DNA from 2 places in the Bacillus sp. iso_77 genome. Region 2 is predicted to be linked to the other one. Evidence: predicted binding sites of a transcription regulator. Region 2 holds the regulator's gene; the other holds the start of a gene.

Region 1 (9,962 bases), 840 kb from region 2:
TTTCCATTAATGATACATGAGTCCCCATCTCTGCAATCGTCCCATGATCCATCACAATGATTTCATCCATATCCGTCATCCAATGAAGTCTGTGTGTGGCTAAAAACACAAGTTTATTTTCAAACAATGGAAGCATTGTTTTCTTCAATTCATACTCTGTCTCAATATCCAGATGAGCCGTTGGTTCATCTAACAGCATAATGGATCGCTGGCCGAGCACTGTGCGAGCGAGGGCAATCCGCTGCGCTTGTCCACCGCTCAGTCCTCTGCCCTGTTCGCCAATGACCTCATCCAGTCCATTGGGGAGATCAGCTACGAGCTGAGACAAACCTGCCTCTTGCACCGCTCTTTCGACGTCTTCATCTGTTGCATTCGGTTCATAAAAACGAATGTTTTCTCTCAGTGTCATGTGAAATAAATAAGGATGCTGCGGCATATAAACAACTTCTTTTTGCCATGCCGCCAGCTGTAAATGAGCAAGCGGCTTTCCGTTTAGGATCATTTCACCTGCAGACGGTTCAACAAAACCGCCGAGGACATCCGTTAACGTCGATTTCCCCGAACCACTGGCACCGATGATCCCAATCTTTTTCTTTCCTTTCACAGTGAGGTCCACATCCTGAATCGAATAAGGAGCATGTTCATCATGCAACACACTGACATCTTGCAGTATGAGCTCAGATTGCTCATTCCACTCGTTCAGCTGCACGGATTGTGTCTCCTGCTCTCGGAAGCCCTTTTCCTCTAAAATCACCTGAATCGCCTCATTCGCTTCTTTACCGTTTAACGTCGCATGATAATCATTTCCCACTTCACGGACTGGCAAGAAATATTCTGGCGCAAGCATCAGTGCGGTCAAAGCGGGCAATAACAAAAGATCTCCCTCAATTAAGCGCAAGCCGAGAAATACAGCGACAGTCGCAATGGACAGCATTGAAAAGAAATCGAGAGCAAAAGATGAAAGAAAGGCGACTTTCAGTGTGCTCATCGTCGCCTTTCGATAACGCTTTGAGACCTCTCCAATATTGCGAGAATGCTTTTTGCTAATCCCTAAGTAGCGAAGCGTTTCAAGACCACGGAGAGAATCAGTAAAATGATTGGATAATTTCTCATACGATCTCCATTGTTTGGCCGCTTTACGCTGAGCGACAAGTCCTAGCAAAATCATAAAAACAATTAAAATCGGCAGCGTGACAATGAGAATGACAGCAGATGTTTCATCTAATGTCCAAACATAGACAAGCACCATCACCGGAATTACTGCCATGTTCACCATTTTCGGCAAAAACAGCTGTAAATACTGACGATATTGGGCAATGCCCTCCATCGCCAATGTCACAAGCTTTCCTGTTCCTTTTTTCTTCGTGAAAGCTGGCCCTAAACGGAACAGCTGGTCCAACAGCTGCTTTCTCACGTCTGCTCCAATTCGGGAAGAATAGGTGAACATGACCTTCTCCCGCATCAAGGTGAGACCGTGCCGCACCAGAAAGGCAGCAAGAAACAGCAAGACATAAGGTGTTGCCTGCATGAGGCTCTTCCCGTCAAACAGCGTTGTTATGGCATGTGCCAGCCACTGTGCTTGAAAAATAATACTTGCTCCTTGGATGATTGACACAATACCTAAGAGGGCAAGAAGCCCCCTCATTCCTTTTAGTTGAAGCAAACGTTTATCCATTAGTAGGTCATTGGCTCCTTACCGCTTACACGTTTACGGAAGACATAGTAGCTCCAGATTTGATACCCAAGCACAAAAGGTAGCAAAGAAATGGCAACAATCGTCATGACCGTCAGTGAATAAGATCCTGATGCAGCGTTTTGAATGGTGAGGTCGAATGCATGGTTGATCGAACTAATCATGACACGCGGGAATAATGCTGTGAAAAGCATGGTCACCGTCACCATAATACCTGCACCTGTGAATAAAAATGTCCATCCATCACGCTCTTTTCTCATAAAGAATAGAGCCGCTACATAACAAACCACAATGAGTACAGTTAAAGGGATTGTGATGATCGGACGCACGGTATAAATGTCTGTTTCAAGAATAGACACACCAACAAATAGAACAAGAACTGGTAGTGCAATCAATAAAACACGCTGACCGAGCTTTCTTGCACGATTTCTTAAATCACCCTCAGTGCGGAGTGTGACGAAAATCAATCCATGCAGGAGGCAAAGCACCGTCACGGCTACCCCGCCGATCACTGAATAAAGATTCACAAAGTCTGTAAATCCAGCGTACATATTCATATCTTGATCAATTGGCATTCCTCGTAACATACTTGTGAATAGCACTCCGAGTAAAAATGGCGGAAGCAGACTGCCAAAGAAGATGATCCAGTCCCACGTTTTGATCCATGAAGCCTTCTCGACCTTCCCTCTAAATTCAAAGGCGACCCCCCGCCCAATGAGCGCTAATAGGAGAATCGTAAATGGAATATAGTATCCGCTGAACATCGTAGCGTACCAGTGAGGAAAAGCGGCGAAAATAGCCCCGCCAGCTGTAATCAGCCAGACCTCATTCGCATCCCAGAAAGGGCCAATCGTATTGATTAAAATGCGGCGCTCATGTGCATCTTTTCCAAGCAGTTGCATGGACATCCCGACACCAAAATCAAATCCTTCTAAGAAGAAAAATCCAACAAACAATACTGCGACAAGAATAAACCAAATCTCGTTAAGATATGCCATGATATGCGCCTCCATCAAATGGATCTGTAGACAGGTCCGTTTCATCCTTTTGATCTGTATTCTCTTCAGAATGTGCACCTTTTTTAATTTCTCGAATGAATAAGTAGGCAAGCACGATGGCAAGAATCAGATAAATGGTCGTAAAGCTAATGACTGAGAATAGCAACATGCCGTACGATACGTTTGGTGAAATGGATTGTGCGGTTGTCATCATACCAAAGACTGTCCACGGCTGACGCCCAATTTCCGTCATGATCCAGCCCGCTGAGTTTGCAATAAACGGGAACGCAATCATCCATACCATGAAGCGTAAAAACCATTTGTTTGATTCTAGTTTTTTTCTAAAGCTCAAATACAAACCAATCATACTAGCAAAAATCATCAACATGCCGGCACCCACCATGATTCTAAAGCTCCAGAAGGTTGTTTTGACTGGAGGAATGTAATCTCCAGGACCAAACTTTGCTTCATATTCTTTTTGAAGGGTCAGCATGCCTGGCACATCTCCACTAAACTTCGAATAGGCCAAGTAACTTAAAGCAAACGGAATATTGATCTCCGCAGAGTTTTCTTTTTTATCTGTATCAATGTTGGCAAATAGTGTCCAAGCCGCTGGATCTCCACTATCCTTCCAAAGGGCTTCACTTGCTGCCATCTTCATCGGCTGTGATTCCATTAAATGCTTCGCTTGATCATGTCCAGAGAACGCCACACCTAAGCCAGAAATGAAAGCAAGCACCATGGCAATCTGGAAAGATTTTTTGAAAAAGGTCACTTCTTGTTTTTTGATCATTTTATAGGCACTAACACCCGCGATAAAGAAAGCACCGGTTGCCAATGCACCAAACAGAACGTGCGGGAACTCTACCCAAAGTTGCGGATTTGTCACGAGCGCCCCAAAGTCATTCATTTCTGCACGGCCATTTTTAATCACAAATCCAACTGGCTCCTGCATAAATGAGTTGGCGAGTAAAATCCAAAACGCCGAAAAGATCGTACCAAGAGAAACGAGCCAAATACATAACAAATGAATTTTTTTCGGTAGACGATCCCAGCCGAATATCCAAAGACCAATAAAGGTCGATTCAAGGAAAAAGGCCAATAGCGCTTCAATGGCAAGCGGTGCACCAAAGACATCACCGACAAACCTTGAATAATCTGACCAGTTCATCCCAAACTGGAATTCTTGCAGAATCCCTGTCACCACACCTACTGCAAAGTTAATTAAGAAAAGGTGACCCCAAAATTTTGCCATCTTTTTATAGATGTCTTTTTTCTTCACCACATAAAGGGTTTGCATCAATGCAACGATAAATACCAAACCTATAGACATAGGAACAAAAATAAAATGAAATAATGTCGTTGAGGCAAATTGAAATCTTGCTAAAAACAGCTCACTCACAGCCTTACATCCTCCCTTACTTTCGCATGCCGAATGATTCGAGATATTTATGCTCACCATTTCACAAAAAGTTCACTATTTGTTCAATGATTCACAAGTGAAAGTCCATTTGATATAGTTCACTCGGTGAAATTTTACTCTTGATTTTCATTCGGTTAGTTATTTATACCTGTACTTTACACCCATGTGCTTCAAAAATAAAGTAAATTTTACCTAAAATTTGGATAGGATTGTGTCAGTTGTTTGAATACTTTGTCAAAAATATGTGACGGAAAGAGACAATCACAAAAAAAATAGCGCTGCTTCTTCGCTGCAGCGCTTTTGAATATTTAGGCTTTTTTCTGTAAAGCGGGTCTTGTGACTTGCACTTCATAGTACGTAATTTTGTTTTTTAACAGGCCTTCAGGTTTCGCCTTTCCATGAGCATGCGCATCACCAAATGCCTGAGATTTTGTCCAATTCACAAAGTCTTCTTTTCGATTCCAGCGGGTGTGAATGGTCACTTCATCGTAATCAGTTGTCTGCTGAGTGACCCATACTTCCATTCCTAAAAAGCCTTCCATAAATTCTACTTGCCCCTGCTTGTTAAACCGTTTAACAAGGTGGTCGGCACTGCCTTTTTCTACTCTTACTTGGTTGTTTACAATAATCATGTTTGGTTCATCTCCCTTTTGTTGTTGAATGGAGGCGATTGGGATAATGAGCGGATGCTCACCGTCTAAGTGAACCTCTGCCTGAATCCCAAAAACCTCCTTGAAAAAGTCTTCTGTTAACACTTCTTTTGGTGAGCCAATTTGATGCACTTGACCTCGCTTCATAGCAATGAGACGGTCACAATATTTTGCGGCCTGCTGCAAGTCATGGAGAACCATTAAAATGGTGATACCATGTGTTTGATTCAGCTGTTTGAGCAGCTCCAGTAATTCAAGCTGATGCGCAATGTCTAAATAAGTGGTTGGCTCATCGAGAATGATGGTTTCTGTCTTCTGAGCCAGTGCCATTGCAATATATGCCTTTTGTCTTTCTCCGCCTGACAATGTATGAAGCATTCTGTTTTCATTGATGCGGCTATTCGTCACCTCAAGCGCCCACTCAATCGCTTCATGATCTGACGTACTGCTTTTTTTCCAGATAGAACGGTGCGGGCTGCGTCCAAGTGCGACCAGCTCACGTACTGTCATCGATGGAATGGCGGTTCTTGTTTGCATGAGAACCGCCACCTCCTTGGCGATCTCCTGTGCCGTCATCTCTTTTTGCGGGATGTCGTGAATGTAAATCATGCCGCTTTCGATTGAGGTCAGTCGTGCGGCCGCTTTGATAAAAGTTGACTTACCTGACCCATTCGGGCCAATGATTCCGGTTACACTCCCTTTAGGAACAGCTGCTGAAATGGAAGACAGCCGAAAGCCGCCTTGACTGAGACTCACGTCATCCATTGCAATGACATCCATCTTAACCCCTCCCTTTCTTTTTTAATAAATAGAGGAAGAAAGGTGCACCGATGCAGGCAAGCAAGATCCCTACAGGCAATTCAACCGGTGTAAACCAGACCCGTGCCGCTGTATCGGCAAAGACCACAAGCACGCCCCCTCCAAGCATTGAAATCGGCAGCAAATACCGGTAATCATCTCCGATTAAAAGACGGATAAAATGAGGTACAACAAGCCCGACAAATCCGATTAAACCACTGACACTGACAGCCGCTCCAGCTAAAAGAGCAGCCAGCGCAATGAGAAAAAATCGAGTCCGCTCTACTCGAAGGCCCAATAGCTGAGCCGATTCATCACCAAGCAAAAGGAGATTGGACGGTTTAATGGCGAAAAAACAAAGACATAATCCAGCCAGCGCATATGGCGACACAAAGCTAAGATGATGCCAGCTCCGCCCGTTTAATCCCCCTGATAGAAAAGGCAAAACAGCCTGCACACGCTCACTATATAGCACCATAAACCCATTCATCACCGCACCAAGCAGGGCATTGACGGCAACACCTGCCAAGATCAATTTAAGCGGTGAAACCCCTTGATCAAATGACAGCATATACACGACAAGAGCTGCTAATAAGGCGCCCAGAAAAGCAGCTGCCGGAAGCAAATACGTGAACTGCGGGAGAACAATCATGCTGAGTACAGCAGCTAACCCGCCGCCCGCAGTCACACCAATGATCCCAGGGTCAGCAAGTGGATTTCGGACAACTCCTTGTAAAATCGCCCCTGATGCTGCGAGACAGGCCCCAACGAGAAAACCAATGAGCACACGGGGAAGCCGTAAATCCATGACAATTTTTTCATGAACAGGCAGACCTGATCCCGTGAACACAGCCATTAAATCCGTCAGCGATAATTGGACAGAACCTACCGCAAGTCCTAGACAGACGCCCACACATAAAGAGAGAAACAATCCTGGTAACAGCCATTTTCGTCTTGACTGCCTTTTTTGAAAATCTAGTTCTGCATTCATCTTCATGATGACAATCGCTTCAATTTCTTTTCTAATTCATCGATCGCTCTGATGACTTCTGCGCCTGGATTTGTCCCAAATAGGTCACTTGGCAGAATCTCAACGTGTCCATTTTTGACAGCTGATACATCGTGCCAAGCCGCATTTTGCTTCATTTCACTCATAAAGCCTGCTTTGACATCTTCAGGATTGCTATGTGTCATCAGCAAAATGAGATCCGGATCGGCCTCGATTACCTTTTCTGCATTGATTTGTGCATATTGCGGAAACTTTTCGAGTGCTGGTTCATTTTCAGCAATATTCGCCCCACCAGCGATCCGCAGCAGATCACCGCTTAAAGATTGTGGAAGTGCCGCCATATATGTGCCGGGCGCACCATATACAACGAGTGTCTTTACCTTTTTCTCAGGCTGCTTCACTTGCTTGATCCGCTGATCGATTTGAGCATTGAGTGCTTTGGCCTTTTGCTGCTTTCCAAGTAAATCACCAAATAAAGTAACTTGACGCTGGATGTCCTTCACTGAGTTGGCACTTGTCAAAAGAAGCTGTGAACCAATTCCTTCTATAGTAGAGATATCCTTGCTGTTTAATGATTCATTCCCAAGCACCACATCGGGCTTTAAACTCGTGATCAGCTCGACATCAAATTGATGGGTTGTGCCAATTGATTGTACGGACTTTGCCTTTTGTAGATTCTCTGGCAATTCGGCAGTTGGCCGGCCGACCACCTGACCACCTAGAGCATAAATGATGCTCATGTCGCCAGTTGACAACGAGACGATCCGTTCAGGTGATTCATGAAACGATAATGTTCTGCCGGCAAAATCCTGAATGTTGAGCGCACCTTGCCCGCTCCCATTCTCGACAGGCGCCGCCTGGCTGCATCCGCCGAGGAGAAGCACGACGACGAGTCCTGCCCAAATCACATGTAAACATTTCAACCGTCTGTCTCTCCTTTTCTAGTAAACTTTCTTTAGCTTCGCCTGTACCACGAGGCGCTTGTTTTTAGGTGCCAGCACATGATCACAGGTCGATAATGTGAGAATCAAGTCATCTGTGGATACGTCTGTTTTCGTTTGATAGATTGACTTCTTACGCACAGCTTGCAAGTAGTGCGCATATTCACCAAGATCCTGAAAATCAGTCTGAATATAATCGAAATCGACTGTCGTCTCATACACAGCAAAAATCTCTGCTTCATAGCTTTGGTACAGCGTATCGTACTGAAATGTGCGATGATCTTGGAAGAAATCTTTTTTCAAATAGTTTGTGAGACCAGCAAACATAGACCCATCCCTCATCCGATGACCGTATAACACTGTATTGGGACTTTCATGCAAGACGTCATTACGATAATCCATAAAGATACTGCCTGCCCGTGTGTCATCCTTTACATAATTACGAGTTAAATAAAATGCATTATCGTTTGACTGAACAATTGGATACTGAATCATCGTGTCCTTCATGTCAATCCAACCGACAATGTCTTCATTCACCTTTCGCAAATCATCAAATGACTGACGGATTTCTCCAGGTTTTCGCTGTTTCATTCCATCCTCGTGTGTGTAAAGTGTCTGAGCCTTTGCAAGCACCTGACGATTTTGATAATTGCCAAAGAGCTCCAAGCCAATGGCAGTACCGCTATATAGAAAAACACCTAAACAGACGATCGTCAGCATTCGCTGCCCGATCCTTTTCCCTCGTTTCACACTGTCTCACCTGCTTTTTGCACAACTTATATGCCTACAGGCACGATATACATCCCTGTTTCTGCATCCTGCTTAATTGTGACGGACACATGATAAATGTGCCGCACCATCTCTTCTGTTAACACATCATTTGGCCGTCCTTCGCGGATAATTTGTCCATCTTTCATGGCGATGATGACATCACTATAGCGAATCGCCTGATTCATATCGTGCAGGACCATCACGATGGTTAATCCATGCTCGACATTGAGCTCTCGAATGAGCTCCAGAATGTCAAATTGATAATACATATCCAAATAAGTCGTCGGTTCATCTAAGAAAAGGATCGGTGTTTTTTGCGCTAAAGCCATCGCAATCCATACACGCTGCCGTTCTCCGCCTGACAATGAGGCGAGTGGCACCTTTCGCTTATCCGTCAGCTTTGTACAGGACAGTGCCCACTCGATTGCTTTCTCATCCTCTTCCTTGTCACTGCCGCGCATCGTCTGGTAGGGCGTTCTCCCAAATGCCACGACTCGTTCGATCGTTAAATCGAGCGGCGCTTCATTTTGCTGATGTACGACTGCCAGCTTTCTCGCGAGTTCCCTTGGCTTGAACGCATTCAGTTCTTGCCCATCTAAATGAATCTGTCCTTTATGTGGACAATGGTTATGTGCCATCAAGGAAAGCAGTGTGGATTTGCCCGAGCCATTTGGACCGATAATGGTGGTGATTTTCCCCTTTTCAATCTTTGTAGTGACCGATTGAACAATATCCCTCTGCCGATCATAGGAAAACGACACCTCACGAATGTCCATGAAGACGATCCCCCCTTCTTAATAAAAAGATCAGAAACGGCCCGCCAATAACAGCCATGATTGTAGAAGCAGGGATTTCATTTGGTGCCACAAGCGTTCTGCCGAGCGTATCAGCCGTCAAAATGAGCAAGGCCCCGCTTAACGCAGAAAATGGAATCAGTACCCGATGGTCCGAGCCGACGAGCCTTCTAGAGATATGGGGAATGAGCAAGCCGACAAAGGCAATCACGCCCGCTACCGCAGCAGTCACCGCTGCTAATAACACCGCCGTGATTGAAATCAAAAGGCGCATTCTGGTCACACGCAATCCTAAGTTTTTTGCCGTCTTATCTTGAAGGGCAAGCAAGTTACACCATCTGCTAAAGAAAAGCGCAACCACAAGCCCAATGACGCCATAGACACCGATTAAACGGACATCTCCCCACGTTTTCATCGTCAGATTCGACTGTCCCCACTGATTAATGGTGATATTGAAATAGCTGCAAATGGTCACAAACGCTTCTGCCATCCCTGTAAACATGGCATTGATGGCGATCCCCACCAGAATCATTCGAATCGGGCTTAAGCCGCCTTTCCAAGACAACACGTATACGAGGAAGCAGGCAATTGCCCCGCCTAAAACTGAAAATAAAGGAGAGTAGAAATAAAATTGAGGAAGCGCTGTAATTGCCATTAAAGAAAAGAAGCTAGCTCCTGATGAAATACCAATAACACCGGCATCTGCTAATGGATTCCTCATCACAGACTGCAAGAGGACACCGGAGACAGATAAAGCCGCCCCTGTAAACATCGCAATGAGCATGCGGGGGATTCTTAAATCTTTAATGATTTCTACCTGTGCATGTTGACCGGTCATAAGCCCTTCCAATAATTCAATTGGTGTAACATGAATGCTCCCCGTAA
Region 2 (9,962 bases):
GTTTCCGTATGTGTTCATCATGAAGTGGTTAGGTTACATTCAGACACCGATGACACAAGCAGAGCTCTCCAAATTGTCAGGAACATGGACAATCATCAGCTTCTGTATTGGACTAATCATTATTCTGCTCATCCTTCGGACTGTACCAAAAGCTTCACTTCGAAATGAAGCACCGGCATCAGTCGGCGTGGCAATCGCTTGGATCATTGGCGGTTTCTTTCTTTCCCTCTTTGCACAATCCATTGCGGGGGCGATTGAACAATATGCATTTGGCATTAGCCGAGAATCCGAAAATACTCAAAACATTTTAGCCATTATGGATGCAGTTCCATGGCTTGTAATCGTCATCGCTCTGATTGGACCGATATTAGAAGAAATCATTTTTCGAAAAATCATTTTTGGTGTGGTTTATGAAAAAACGAATTTTTTCATTGGCGCACTTGTCAGTTCAGTGGTTTTTGCTGCTGTACACAATGATTTCCCACATATCTTGCTCTATACCGCAATGGGCTTTACATTTGCCTTTTTATATGCGAAAACAAAACGAATCATTGTGCCAATCGGTGCTCATATGCTGATGAATTCGCTCGTTATCCTTGTGCAGATTGAGCCAGTAAGAAAAATGATTGAAGAACAATCTCAAACTATGCAAATGATTATTGGAGGCTTTTTCTCATGAGAAACCCTGTCGTATGGGGCATTATTTATTTTGCCGTAGGTGTGGCGTTCACCTATATGGCCATTCAAAATCCAGGTGACATGTGGTCATTTTACAGCATTTTGCTGATGGTGTTTGCGGCCTATAATATCAATATCGCGTTAAAAATGTTTGCTTTTTCTGTCAAAATGAAAAAACAGCAGCAAAAATAAAGCAAAAACCATTTTCCGCCGTTTGGAAAATGGTTTTTTTATGGAGGTCATGTTTTCATGGAACACGAAAAACTGAACATCATGAACAATCAGCATGAAACGATTGGTACAGCCGCTCGATCTGATATCCATGCTGAGGGCCTTTGGCATGAAACCTTTCATTTCTGGCTTTTAAAAAAGGAAGATGACACAGTGTTTCTCTATTTTCAGCTGAGGAGCCCCTCCAAAAAGGATTTCCCTTCTCTATTTGATATCACCGCAGCAGGCCACCTTCTCGCAGATGAACAGCCTTCTGATGGCATCAGAGAAGTCGAAGAAGAGCTTGGTCTCTCCATCTCGTTTGAGAACCTTACCTTTGCTGCTGTTATTAAAGATGAAATCCATATGCCTTCGTTTACCGATCGTGAGTTTTGCCATGTGTATCTTTATATGGATCAAAAAGAGCACATGGATGTCCATCTACAGAAAGAAGAAGTTGCTGGACTTTATAGAGCAAGGTTGATGGATGCACAGCAGCTTTTAAGTAGAGAATGCGAAAAAATGAACATCGAGGGCTTTGAAGTGGATGCAGACGGCAAGCGACGTGAGGAAAAGAGAGAGGTCCGTGTACATGATTTTGTTCCGCATGAACCTGCCTATTATGAGCATCTCTTTCAAGCAATCAATCAATTTCTTTCACAATAGAAAAAGCATCGTGACCCCTATTTGGATCACGATGCTTTTTTATGAGACAACATCATTTTCTTTCTCCTCTGTCTCTGTTTGCTGCATTTTGCGATAGGTCACTCTTGAAATGACAATACTCACTTCATACAAAACGAGCATTGGCAAGGTAACCATGAGGTGAGAAACGAGCTCTGGCGGTGTAATCAGTGCGGCAATGACAAGGAGGACAAAATAGGCATACTTCCGTATTTTTGATAAAAACATCGGTGTAATGATACCAAGTCTAGTGAGAAACATCAACACGACAGGCATCTGAAACAAAAAGCCAAATGGAAGTGTTAACTGCATCAGAAATGTAAAATACTCATGAATCCCAATCACTTGCTCCACATGTAAATCATTTGACATCCGTATCATAAAATCGACGACAAATGGAAACAAAATAAAATAAGAGAAAGCCACACCGCTCAGAAATAAAAGCAGTGCAATCGGAATATAAGCAAGTGTCACCTTTCTTTCTTTTTCATATAAGCCAGGACTCACAAACGCCCAAAGCTGATATAAGATCACGGGACACGTCAAAACAAGAGCAATGACAAAAGCGAACTGCATAAACACGTACAGTGGATCTGTGAGCTTAAACGCGTTCAATGTCAGTGTGGCCGCTTCATCGGTATTTTGTAAATACACAATGACCGGCTTAGCGAGAAAAAAACCTGCCACCATAAAGGTGACAAAAAACATCGCAATGATCACTAAACGTTTTCGCAGTTCCACAATATGCTCCATAAGCGGCATATCTTTGACATTCATGAAGCTCATCCTATTCTACTGATCTTCTTTTTTCTTTTTTTCTTCCTGATCATCAGCTAAACCTTTTGTGGCATTTTTGAATTCACGTAATGTATCTCCTGCTGCTCTTCCTAATTCAGGAAGCTTTTTCGGCCCAAAAATAATGAGCGCAACAACCGCAATCAGAACCAAACTTCCAGGACCGATCGGACCCATTTGCTCCACCCCCTTTACCCCTTTTCGTCAGTCCTCCTGTGTAACAGAGTAATGCTTTAAGAAATACACAAGAGACTGAAGTTCAACCGCCAAATCTATATGATGAATTCGAATGTGTTCCGGCACATTCAATCGAGCCGGCGTAAAGTTAAGAATTCCTTTGATGCCAAGGGCAATCAAACGATCTGTAATGGATTGAGCTGCTACGGCAGGCACTGTCAAAATCGCAACAGGAATATCTCCTACCTCTTGCACATGCTCTTCAAGCTTATCCAAATCATAGACAGGCACGCCGCCTATCTCACTTCCTATTTTACTCTCATTGACGTCAAAAGCCATTGAAATTTTTGTATTATTATTTTTAATGAAATTATAGTGTAAAAAAGCAGTCCCTAAATTCCCGACACCGATGAGCATGACATTCGTCATTTCATCTTGGTCAAGGGTCTTTCTAAAGAAGGTCAAGAGGTAATCGACATTATAGCCATACCCTTTCTTCCCAAGTGCACCAAAGTAAGAAAAATCTCGGCGAATGGTGGCAGAATCCACTTTGACTGCATCACTAAGCTCTGCCGATGACACCCTTTGTTTTCCTGATGCATGCAGATTTTTTAAAAAACGGTAGTAAAGCGGCAAACGTTTGGCTGTCGCTTGTGGAATTTTTGACTGGTCTATATTCATATAAGATCCTCCAACTTAAATATCAGATGCTCTGTGAAAATCACCGTTTTTCCCGCCTGTTTTTTCTACTAGATAGGTCGGGCCGATGATCATCCCTTTGTCTATTGCTTTGCACATGTCATAAACGGTCAGTGCACATACTGAGGCAGAAGTGAGCGCTTCCATCTCCACACCCGTACTTCCTTTTGTTTTCACCTGTACTTGTATGTTCAGAATGTACGCATTTCCGTCTTCCTCCCAATCAAAGGAGATATCGACACCTTTTAATGCAAGCGGATGACACATTGGAATGATGCTGGACGTTTGCTTTGCTGCCATAATTCCAGCTACCTGTGCGACAGATAGTACATCCCCTTTTCCAATGTCATGCTTTTGTATTTGATGAAATACTTCTTTTATCATACGAACGCTTGAAACAGCAACGGCAGTTCTCACTGTAGACGATTTGTCACTAATGTCGACCATCTTTGCTCTTCCTTGTTCGTTAAAGTGGCTAAATTGACTCATCTTTCAACGCTCCCTCACTCAAATCATACACTATTTTTTCCTATCTGTCTTTCATTTGACCATGGCAGCCGTATGTAAGATTTGCCGGTTTACTGCTGATAAGCTACACTTAACATATTATAGCAGAGGTGAAGTTACATGATGATTCTACAAGTGAATCAGCTGTCCAAATCGTTTGGCGCTGATACCGTTTTAACGAATATAAAATTGGAAGTCAAAGCGAGGGATCGTATTGCCATTGTCGGTCGTAACGGTGCAGGAAAATCCACGCTTTTAAAAATCATTGCCGGTCAAATGTCTTACGAACAAGGTGAGATCATCAAACCGAAAGACCTATCCATTGGATATCTAGCACAGCATACAGATGTGACGTCTACACGTACGCTAAAAGACGAACTACTATCCGTTTTCGATCATTTAAAAGAAATGGAACAAGAGATGAGAACCATAGAAGAGAAAATGGCTTCTTCCACAGGAACAGAATTAGATTCTCTAATGAAAACCTATGACAGACTGCAACAAGCATTTAAAGATCAAGGCGGCTATCAATATGAAGCAGATGTCCGCTCCATTTTACACGGACTCGGCTTTAGTCATTTTGAAGATCATACAACCGTCCAATCCTTAAGCGGCGGTCAGAAAACCCGTCTAGCGCTTGGAAAGCTATTATTGATGAAACCAGAACTCTTGATTTTGGATGAGCCAACCAACCATCTAGATATTGATACCTTATCATGGCTTGAGCAGTATTTGCAAAATTATACAGGAGCCATCCTCATCGTTTCCCATGACCGATACTTCTTAGACAAAGTCGTGAACCATGTATATGAAGTGTCAAGAACAGCGATGAAAAAGTTCGCTGGGAACTATAGTAAGTATCTTGACCAAAAAGCTGAGCAGCTAGAGCGTGATATGAAGCTGTATGAAAAACAACAAGAAGAAATTTCGAAGCTTCAAGATTTCGTGGATCGCAACTTAGCAAGAGCCTCCACCACAAAGCGTGCTCAAAGTAGGCGGAAACAGCTGGAACGGATGGATCGTTTAGATAAGCCGTTAGGAGATGAAAAATCCGCAAACTTCCATTTCGATATTATGAGGCAAAGCGGAAATGACGTGCTGAAGGTGCATGATCTCGATATTAGTTACGATAAAAAAACGCCGCTCCTCTCCTCCCTCTCTTTTCATATTAAACGTGAGGATAGCGTGGCACTCATCGGTCCTAACGGTATCGGGAAATCAACTCTTTTAAAAACCTTAACGGATACGTTAAAACCAGTAAAAGGCGAGATCAGCTTTGGTTCTCATGTGACGATTGGCTACTATGATCAGGAACAAGCCAAGCTGACATCCTCCAAAAAAGTGTTAAATGAACTTTGGGATGATTATCCCCATATGACTGAAAAAGACATTCGGACTTGTTTAGGAAACTTCCTTTTTTCAGGTGATGACGTCTTAAAGCCTGTACATGCTTTAAGTGGTGGAGAAAAAGCACGACTTGCACTGGCAAAGCTGATGCTCCAAAAAGCCAATTTCCTCATTCTCGATGAACCGACGAACCATCTTGATTTAGACAGTAAGGAAATATTAGAGAATGCACTAATTGATTATCCAGGCACCATCTTGTTTGTTTCGCATGACCGTTACTTTATCAATCGCTTGGCAACAAAAGTACTTGAGCTTTCACCAAATGAAACAAAAGAATACCTCGGTGACTACGACTATTATCTTGAAAAGAAAAACGAACAATTAGAGCTTGAAGCACTCCAAACTCAGGAGACGCATAAAAAACAAGCAGAAAAACCAGTAGAAACAGCAAAACTTTCCTATGCAGAAGAGAAAGAACTCAAAAAGAAAGAAAGACAAAAGCAGCGCCGAATTGAAGAAATTGAAGAGCGTATCGCTGTCATCGAAGACAAGCTCGTTGAAAACGAAGAGCTTCTATGTGATCCTGCTATTTTCCAAGATCACGAGAAAGTACAAGCCATTCAAACAGAAAATGATGCGCTCAATCAAGAGATGGAATCACTTTTTGCGGAATGGGAAGATCTATCAGATGCATAAAGAGTGCCCTAACGGTGCTCTTTTTTTAAGGTGAGAATCTTTATCCACAATGATACCCACAATAACATCTTGATTATTCTTAAATATTTTAAAGTTATCCACTTTATCCACAGCATTTTAATCACATATCCACATAAAAGATCACATTTATACACATTCTCTTCATTTTAAAACGAATTTTCTAACAATTGTGGATATATAACGTTTACATGTGAATAAATCGCTTTCATTTCAATAGAAAAAACTCCTGTATATCCACAGGAGTTCCAAATTTTTGACAAAGGGCTAAAATGAACTTGATTTTAGCCCTTTGTCTTCTTTTCAGCGTGATAGAAAACCTTTGCAGTCTAGGAAGGACGAGTACTGGCGCGGAGCGAATTTCATATTCGTGAGCACCAGCACGCAGGACTGACAAAGAATGCGAGGGTTTGTCTACACGCTGAAACTCCTGTATCCACAGGAGTTCTTATTCATAGGAGACAAGCGGCAGTCCAGGTTGACCGTTCATTGCCATGTCGCCTCTTATTCCCTTTTCAAATGCAATGGTTCCCGCAGCAGCAATCATGGCTGCATTGTCTGTACAAAGAGACAATGGCGGAATCATGACATTCACTTCAGGTAGCTTCGCAAATGCTGAAGTAAGGGCTTCTCTAAGACCTTTATTGGCAGCAACCCCGCCAGCTAGAACGACTTGTTTCACACCATACGCTTCAGCCGCTTTTAAGGTCTTTCCAACCAGCACCTCAATCACGCTTTCTTGGAAACTTGCAGCCAAATCCTCTGGCGCAATGGTTTCGCCCTTTTGAGACGCATTGTGTAACGTGTTGATGACCGCTGATTTTAAACCGCTGAAGCTAAAATGATAGGATCCTTCTTCAAGCCACGCTCGAGGAAGCTTAATCGTTGGCTCCCCTTCATGTGCCAATCGATCAATGTGAGGTCCCCCTGGATATGGCAGACCCATCGTCCGAGCTACTTTGTCATACGCTTCTCCAGCCGCATCATCCAACGTTTCGCCAATGACCTCAAAAGACCCATGCTCTTTCATCAAAACAAGCTCAGTATGCCCACCAGAGACGACTAGAGCTAAACAAGGAAACACCAGTTCACCAACGAGCTGGTTCGCATAAATGTGTCCAGCAATATGATGAACACCAACAAGCGGAATTTGTTGTGCAAAACTCAATGCTTTGGCTGCATTGACACCTATCAAAAGTGCACCAACTAAGCCCGGACCTTCTGTCACAGCAATGGCGTCTAAATCCTGAAAGGTCATATTGGCCTGCGTCATGACTTCTTCTAATACGATTGTCATTTGTTCCACATGATGCCTTGAAGCGATTTCTGGTACCACGCCGCCAAATCGTTTATGGCTTTCTATTTGTGAGGCGACAACATTCGCTACGATCTCTTTCCCATTTTTCACAATGGACGCAGCTGTTTCGTCACAGCTTGTTTCTATACCTAATATGAATCGATCTTTTTTTTCACTCATTTATCTTCACCCACATGACTAATGCATCTTCCCCGTTATCCGTATAATAATTCTTTCGAATAGAAGCTGGTTTAAAACCTAGCTTTTCATAAAGGGATTGTGCTGGCGTATTTGATACCCGCACTTCTAGTGAAAGATGATCTGTCTTTTTTTCTTTGCAAAATTCCATGACATATCGAAGCAGCGCTTCCCCGTATCCTTTTCCCCGGTGCTCAGGGAGAATCGCAATATTCGTAATTTGTGCATCATCCATGACAATCCAAACGCCGCAATACCCAACAGGCTGACCATCTTCTTCAATGAGGAAATAATGGCTGTATTGGTTATGGAGAATTTCATAGACAAACGACTCTTTTTTCCAAGGCGCTGTAAACGAATGCACTTCAATCGTATATACCTCTGGGATGTCCTCTACTGTCATTCTTCGCATCTCTACTGTGTTGAGATTATTTTTGTCCTTCAAGCCATTTCACTTCCGCTTCTGCCAAACGAATATAATTAGGAACAAGCTGATGGACATCTTCAGCAGGGCGGTCTGCCCCTAAAAATGCGAGCACTGAAGGTCTTGGGTTATGAAATGCCTCGTCTGCGATCACAGCAGTTTCTCCAAGTATGGAGAGAACATTCTCTTGATGAAGATGCACATCATGTCCAAGAAATAAAACAGAGTTCCCTTCCTTTTTCAGCTCTTGAAGCCAATCAGTGAGCAGGATATTTTGATCTGGTTTCGCTTCTTTTATCTTTCCACCTTCAAATGTATATAACCCTGTATAAACTTGTCCTCTTCTTGCATCAAATATAGGAGAAATCATTCCATCAAAATATCGAGCATTTGCCGCCAGCGTTTCTAAACTTGAAACAGCAGTTATCGGGATAGACAGCGTCCAAGCAAGTGTTTTTGCAATGGTCACACCGATTCTAACGCCAGTGTAAGAACCGGGTCCTTTGGCTACAACAATTTTGCTTAATTCGTTCGGTGCTACGCCGCATTCTTTCATCAATGCTTCAACTGTCGGCATTGCTCGTACTGAATGATTCTTCTTTAAGTACGTAATACTTTCCCCAACCACAGTGTCATCACGGACAAGAGCTATTCCGAGTGTATGGTTTGACGTATCAATTGCCAGTATGGTCAATGTCTTTCATCTCCTTACAAAGGGCCTCATAGCGCTCCCCTTTTGCATAAAACGTGAGATGACGTTCTTCTTCACGTTCTGTTCTCAGCATTTCAATTTTTAAATACGATGAAGGCAATTGAGGTTCAATGAGATGTGCCCATTCAACTAAACATACACCTTCCCCCTCAAAATATTCGCCCAGTCCAATATCTTCTTCCGCATCTTCCATACGATACACATCCATATGATAAAGTGGCAGTCTGCCATCCGAATATTCTTTAATAATTGTAAAAGTAGGGCTGTTGACGATACGGGTAATACCTAAGCCTTCTGCAAAACCTTTTGAAAAAGTCGTTTTACCTGCGCCTAAGTCTCCTTCTAATGTTAAGACATCGCCGGGCATCACAAGTGTAGCCAAGGCAGCAGCAATACGTTTCGTCTCATCCGCACCTTTTGTTGTCCACGTTAACTTCATGGTGGAGTCACCTCATTTCTTAAAATGATTATATCCTTTTTTCATTAAAATTGTTTGTTGATCATGGTCTTTTAAAATAACGCTGGACGCTCGATCATCTTTGACTTGTCCAATACGCGTGACCTGAATGTGTTCTTTTTTACATTGCGTCTCAAATCGCTTCCAATCCGTTTCAGGGATCGTACCAGTTAAGACAAAATCCTCTCCACCGAACAAGACCCATTCAAGCCACTCTTTATGTAACAACGGTAGATGTGGATGTTTTGGGAGCTGATCAGCTTCAATTTCAATCGTCACACGACTGGCTTCCGCTATTTCGTTTAACTCACTCGCTAATCCGTCACTCACATCATTCAAGGTCACCCGGGGGAAGCTTGAACAAATAAGGCCAGCAGCAATATGCGGCTGCGGCATTTTGTGTCGCTCTAGAAAAAAAGCAGTGTCAATCGAATGTTCAGCATTTACTTCATTCATTAAAAGGGATAGCCCAGCAGCTGATGAACCTAGGTCACCTGTGACAAAGACAACGTCTCCTGTCTGAGCACTATGACGGTAACAGGCTGTTCCCTTTGGAATCTCACCAATGACCGTTACTGTGATGACAAAGTCACTGCGGGTGGCTACTGTATCTCCACCGATTAAATCCATATGATATGTGTCAGCCAATGCTTTCATTCCCTCGTAAAAAGCTGCGACAATTGCTTCATCCCCATGAGGCGGGATCGCAATTGATACAAGATAATACTTAGGGGTTCCTCCCATGGCTGCGATATCACTGATATTCACTGCCAGCGCTTTAAATCCAACCTCAAAGGGTGTGGAAAAATCAAATCGAAAATGGACATGCTCTACCATTGTATCAACACAAACGACCTCTTCACAATGTGAATGAGGTTGATAAACACTAGCATCATCACCGATGCCCATGATCAAAGAACGCTGATGCGTTTCTTTTGGTGTAATTCGGCGAATAAGATCAAATTCATCCATAAAAGACAGCCCCTTCATACAATCAACTGATTGAGCAAACATGATGTCAGACACAGTTAGTATTAGTGTAGCGAATATGAGCCTCGGTTCC

What was found. Region 2 encodes Rex, which represses fermentation and respiration genes when NADH is low (regulators of the CRP and FNR family bind a similar motif). Its sites were predicted from a motif close to TTGTGAAATATTTCACAA; they were not measured.
Region 1: a site for Rex is predicted at 4,173-4,190, ahead of AC0VYC_RS18045 (cytochrome ubiquinol oxidase subunit I). Genes of this name have one in related genera too.

Annotation. Positions count from the first base shown of each region.
Region 1 is NZ_CM149683.1:3,501,352-3,511,313, forward strand. It holds gene cydD (thiol reductant ABC exporter subunit CydD) at 1-1,675, opposite strand, end outside; gene cydB (cytochrome d ubiquinol oxidase subunit II) at 1,675-2,691, opposite strand; gene AC0VYC_RS18045 (cytochrome ubiquinol oxidase subunit I) at 2,678-4,093, opposite strand; gene isdG (heme oxygenase) at 4,423-5,544, opposite strand; gene AC0VYC_RS18055 (FecCD family ABC transporter permease) at 5,546-6,559, opposite strand; gene AC0VYC_RS18060 (ABC transporter substrate-binding protein) at 6,556-7,494, opposite strand; gene srtB (class B sortase) at 7,513-8,262, opposite strand; gene AC0VYC_RS18070 (ABC transporter ATP-binding protein) at 8,289-9,059, opposite strand; gene AC0VYC_RS18075 (FecCD family ABC transporter permease) at 9,046-9,962, opposite strand, start outside.
Region 2 is NZ_CM149683.1:600,803-610,764, reverse strand. It holds gene AC0VYC_RS03040 (CPBP family intramembrane glutamic endopeptidase) at 1-679, shown strand, start outside; gene AC0VYC_RS03035 (YdiK family protein) at 676-870, shown strand; gene AC0VYC_RS03030 (NUDIX hydrolase) at 928-1,554, shown strand; gene tatC (twin-arginine translocase subunit TatC) at 1,594-2,358, opposite strand; gene AC0VYC_RS03020 (twin-arginine translocase TatA/TatE family subunit) at 2,365-2,544, opposite strand; gene AC0VYC_RS03015 (redox-sensing transcriptional repressor Rex) at 2,572-3,225, opposite strand; gene moaC (cyclic pyranopterin monophosphate synthase MoaC) at 3,241-3,732, opposite strand; gene AC0VYC_RS03005 (ABC-F family ATP-binding cassette domain-containing protein) at 3,871-5,793, shown strand; gene tsaD (tRNA (adenosine(37)-N6)-threonylcarbamoyltransferase complex transferase subunit TsaD) at 6,260-7,288, opposite strand; gene rimI (ribosomal protein S18-alanine N-acetyltransferase) at 7,281-7,709, opposite strand; gene tsaB (tRNA (adenosine(37)-N6)-threonylcarbamoyltransferase complex dimerization subunit type 1 TsaB) at 7,735-8,424, opposite strand; gene tsaE (tRNA (adenosine(37)-N6)-threonylcarbamoyltransferase complex ATPase subunit type 1 TsaE) at 8,405-8,881, opposite strand; gene thiL (thiamine-phosphate kinase) at 8,894-9,871, opposite strand.